One region of the Quatrionicoccus australiensis genome, then DNA from elsewhere that is predicted to be linked to it. Evidence: riboswitches for the same ligand, from Rfam matches in the RefSeq annotation. Region 1 holds a riboswitch; the other holds the start of a gene.

Region 1 (2,448 bases):
CGATGTGCAGGAAGTAGCGGTCGTACAGCGTCTGCAGGCCGAGATAGCCGAACTGCAGGTCGCGCTCGGGTTTCAGCGCAGCAGCAATGCGCGGCAGATCGTAGGTGGCGAGGCGCGAGTCGAGCAGTTCGGCGGCGATGCCCTGCTTGATGAAAACGGGCAGATATTCGGCGTTGACCGTTGCGAGCTCATCCAGCGTCACTGCCCGGCCGAGCACTTCACGCCCCAGGCTGGCCAGCAGCAGGCGGGCGGTGACCTGGTTGTAGGCCGGTTCGCGCTCGACCAGCGTGCGCGCGGCGAGGATCAGCGCCTGGTAGACGTCGGCCAGCGGCACGCCGTCGTAGAGATTCTTCAAGGCGCTTTCATAGATCGTCCTGGCCGACACCACGTCGCCGAGACCGAAGCAGGCGGCTTCGCAATTATTCAGCAGCAGCGCGCGATCGAGCGGCAGGCGCACGCCGTTGTCGAGCACGTGCAGTTCGGCAACGCTGACTTCCTCAAGCTGGCTGGCCGCCCGCTCGGCAGCGCGGCGTTCGCGGTAAAGCACGTAGGCGCGGGCAACATCGTGTTCGCCGGCGCGCATCAGCGCCAGTTCGACCTGGTCCTGGATGTCCTCGATATGCACCGTGCCGCCGTCCGGCGAGCGCCGGGTCAGCGAATTGACCACGGTCTGGGTCAGGCGGGCAACCAGTTCGCGGATGCGCGAGGACACCGCGCTCTGGCTGCCCTCGACGGCGAGAAAAGCCTTGCTCAGCGCAACCGCGATCTTGTCGGGATCGAAGGCGACGAGCGCGCCGTTGCGGCGGATGACCTGCAGGGCAGCTACCGCGAACTGATTAGCGGCAGAGAGAGACTGGACATTGGATTGCAAGGCGATTCTCCGTATCGGGGGGCGGAGAACCGAGTGCGCGGGCCGCTGGCGCAGGCCGACCGGTGCAACGGGAAGCATCCCGAACACGGCTCGACACAACGGACAAACGGCAAGAGACCACGCAAAAACCTCTCGTCAGGGACACCCCGCCCCAAAATCATGAAAAAGGACACATTGAGGCAGGTCTCCTGGCTCTCGGCTCAGCGCGTTTCACCTGCCTTCCCGGACGCATCCAGTGGCATGGGGTGGCGAAACGCTCGCCGATTACAGTTGCGGGGGCAGCCCCGGGATACAGGTCGAAGACCTGGCACCGGATTCCCTTTCAATCCCCTTGCGGGGAACCTTCAATGGACGGCAGTCTAAAGGGGGCGCGATGATGACGTCAAGCAAAAAACACTACATGCAGTAGATTCAACCAGACAAACCACTAAATACGGTAAGCAAGCCAAGCTTGACGTATACGTCAACGCCACTCTAAAGTGAGTCCGGCCCAAGACCAAAAAAACGGAGACAAACCATGGCGCACATTGCCAACCCCGACTTCAAGACCAGCGTCGCCGCCAGCTTTGCCAGGCAAAACGCGATGCAGCTGATTCGCGCCAGCCTGCCGCTGATCGAACACGGCCGTACGGAAATCCACATCCCGCACTGGGCAGGCGTCGAGCAGCAACATGGCTACGTCCATGGCGGCGTGGTCGGCATGATTGCCGACTCGGCGGCGGGCTACGCGGCAATGACCGTGGTACCGGCCAGCGCCTCGGTACTGACCGTCGAATACAAGATGAACCTGGTCGCTCCCGCCGATGGCGAGACCCTCGTTGCCCGCGGCGAGGTGGTCCGGCCGGGACGCACGCTGATCGTGACCAAGGCCGAGGTCTATGCCTGCAAGGACGGCAAGGAAACGCTGTGCGCCATCATGCAGCAGACGATCATGGTGATGCACGGCAAGAGCGAGAAGTAAGCAACAGCGGGCTTGCCCGTTCTGGCGGTATCATCGCGGCCTGTCCCGATTTCCGCCCCGCCATGCACCGCAAACCCCTCGCCTTCGTCGACCTCGAAACCACCGGTGCCACCGCCGCCTTTGACCGCATCACCGAAATCGGCATCGTCGAGGTCGATGCCGACGGTTCCGTGCGTGAGTGGCAGCAGCTGGTCAATCCCGGCGTGTCGATTTCGCCCTTCATCGAGCAGTTGACCGGTATCAGCAATGCCATGGTGGCGACGGCGCCGCCGTTTGAGGATGTCGCCGCCGAGGCGCTGCAACGCCTGCAGGGGCGGCTGTTCATCGCGCACAATGCGCGCTTCGACTATGGCTTCCTGAAAACCGAGTTCAAGCGCCTGGGCATCGATTTCCGCGCTTCCGTGCTGTGCACCGTCAAGCTGTCGCGCGCCTTGTATCCGGAGCACAAGCGGCACAATCTCGACTCGCTGATCGAGCGCCACGGCCTGCAGGCGGCGGCACGCCACCGGGCACTCGCCGATGCGCAGCTGATCCATCAATTCTGGCAAAAAATCCAGGTCGACCGTAGCGGCGAGGCGCTGAGCGCCGCGCTCGACGCGCAGAACGCCTACCCCAG
Region 2 (2,448 bases), 1.9 Mb from region 1:
AACAGGTCGATTTCGCGGCGCGCCGCGAGGCCGATCTCGATCGCCTCGCCGATTCGGTCGAGGCGGCGCTCGACTGGGACAAGCTCAGGCCTTTGTTGCCGGGGATTTAAGGGGCAGCGGCAAGCCGGCGGCGACCAGCGTCACCTGGTCGCAAAGTGCCGCGACGCGCTGGTTGAGGCGGCCCTGCTCGTCGGCAAAGAGGCGCGACACCGGGTGCATGGGCACGATGCCCCAGCCGACTTCGTTGGAAACGAGAATGATGCGGCCGGGCAATTGCGGCAGCAGGTCGAGCAGGGCCTGCGTTTCGGCGTTGAACAGCGGGCAGTCGATGGCGGTGCCGGCCTCGGCCTGGGTTGCCGCCTGGCCGGCAAAAAGCAGGTTGGACAGCCACAGGGTCAGACAATCGACCAGGATGCAGGTGTCCGAGGCTGCCAGCTCACGCAATTTGGCGGCGAGGTGCAGGGTTTCTTCGGCGCAGCCCCAGTCGACCGGTCGACGCTCGCGGTGATGCGCGATGCGCCGGCTCATCTCGCCGTCTCGCGCTTCCGCCGTCGCCAGGTAAACGACGCGCAGGCCGGATTCCGCCGCCCGCTTTTCGGCGAGCAGGCTCTTGCCCGAACGGGCGCCGCCAAAGATCAGTTCTTTCATCCTTGAAACCTCAGTTGGACGAGGCTGTTGGTGCGTTTGGGCGGGATGGCCGGCGCGAAGCGACGATATGGTCCCGGCGCAGCAGGGATCGGTATCCCTTGCGGACGCGGCAGGCTCATGCCTGCAAGGAGGAGCGACAAAGTCGGGCGCCCGACCAGGCGTGCCAGCGGCCGCGTAGCGCTTTCACCTTTTGGGTTAATCACCTCGAAGGCATGGAAGTCAGTGTTCATGCGGTTGGTCACAGATGGATAAGCGGTCAACTGGGGTTTCAAGGATCAGCCGGCACTTTAGGTGATTGCACGGCGTCCCGGCAAGCCGGATAATCCGCCCCGATCCGATGAAACGGAACCCGGTGCGAATCCGGGGCGGGCCCGCCGCTGTAACCGGGGACGACTGCCGCACGATGCCACTGCATGGGGAAACAGACCCGGCGGGAAGGCGCGGCATTCGGCCGATCCGGAAGCCAGAAGACGTATCGGATTGTTCGGGCCGGAAACCTGTGGACAGGGTTTCGTCGTTGCGTTCGCAAGAGCGCGGCGGCGAGGCCCTTTTTGCTTTTTCGAACAGGAAGAATCGGATGCATTCAAAATTCAACATCAGCGCCCCGGATCAGGGGCTGGCCGCTGCCCTGCAGCACAAGATCGACCAGAAGACCAAGCCGCGCGGCGCGCTCGGTCAACTCGAAACGGTGGCCAAAAAGGTCGGCCTGATCCAGCAGCGCCTCGACCCGGAATTCGGCCAGCCCTACATGCTGGTCTTTGCCGGCGACCACGGCGCGGCCAGGGCTGGTGTCTCGGCCTACCCGCAGGACGTGACCTGGCAGATGGTCGAGAATTTCCTTGCCGGCGGTGCCGCGATCAATGCCTTTGCGCGTCAGAACGACCTGCATCTGGCGATCATCGACGCCGGCGTCGCGCATGACTTCGGCAAGCGCCCCGGCCTGATCAACGCCAAGGTAGCGTCCGGCACCGCCAATTACCTGGAAGAACCGGCGATGAGCGCCGAACAATGCGCCACCGCGATCGAGCGCGGCGGCGAGTTCTGCCGCAACCTGTCGCTGAACGGTTGCAACCTGGTTGGTTTCGGCGAAATGGGCATCGGCAATACGGCGGCCGCGTCCCTGATCACGCATTGCCTGACCGGCGCCACGCTGGCCGATTGCGTCGGGCGTGGCACCGGCCTCGACGATGCCGGTCTGGCGCGCAAGCAGGGCTTGCTCGAACAGGCCTTGCAGCGCTACCGCGCCGCCGGTGGCGACAACGATCCGGCGCGCGTGCTCGCCGAATTCGGCGGCTTCGAGATCGCCATGATGGTCGGCGCCATGCTCGGCGCGGCGGAAGCGAAGATGACCATGCTGATCGACGGTTTCATCGTCGGCGCCGCGGCGCTGACTGCGATTCGTCTGGTGCCGGCGGTCGCCGATTACTGCGTCTTCTGCCACCGCTCGGCCGAACCGGGCCACGCGGCGCAACTGCAGGCGCTGGGCGCCGAACCGCTGCTCGACCTTGGTTTGCGCCTGGGCGAAGGCACCGGTGCCGCCCTGGCCTATCCGCTGGTGCTGGCCGCAGTCAATTTCCTCAATGAAATGGCCAGCTTCGAATCGGCCGGTGTGTCGGATAAAGACTGATGCTGCGCCGCGAGCTGGAGTATTTCTTCGGCGCCATCCGCTTCTTCACACGCTTGCCGGTGCCGGCCTGGGTCGGACATTCGGCGGAAGCGCTGAACCGCTCGGCGCGCTGGTTCCCGGCGGTCGGCCTGGTGATCGGCGGGATCGGCGCGCTGGTCTATCTCGCGGCACTG

The links. A riboswitch is a leader RNA that binds a small molecule or an ion and turns the genes downstream of it on or off. The one in region 1 is predicted to bind cobalamin.
Region 2: linked by a shared signal. The riboswitch ahead of cobT (nicotinate-nucleotide--dimethylbenzimidazole phosphoribosyltransferase) and the one ahead of KI612_RS11440 (ribonucleoside-diphosphate reductase subunit alpha) in region 1 are both predicted to bind cobalamin.

The regions. Positions count from the first base shown of each region.
Region 1 is NZ_CP075188.1:2,372,483-2,374,930, forward strand. Features, by position in the region: gene KI612_RS11440 (ribonucleoside-diphosphate reductase subunit alpha) at 1-871, opposite strand, end outside; cobalamin riboswitch at 1,033-1,232, opposite strand; gene KI612_RS11445 (PaaI family thioesterase) at 1,389-1,832, shown strand; gene KI612_RS11450 (3'-5' exonuclease family protein) at 1,895-2,448, shown strand, end outside.
Region 2 is NZ_CP075188.1:130,492-132,939, forward strand. Features, by position in the region: gene KI612_RS00620 (cobyric acid synthase) at 1-110, shown strand, start outside; gene cobU (bifunctional adenosylcobinamide kinase/adenosylcobinamide-phosphate guanylyltransferase) at 85-648, opposite strand; cobalamin riboswitch at 957-1,142, shown strand; gene cobT (nicotinate-nucleotide--dimethylbenzimidazole phosphoribosyltransferase) at 1,226-2,275, shown strand; gene KI612_RS00635 (adenosylcobinamide-GDP ribazoletransferase) at 2,275-2,448, shown strand, end outside.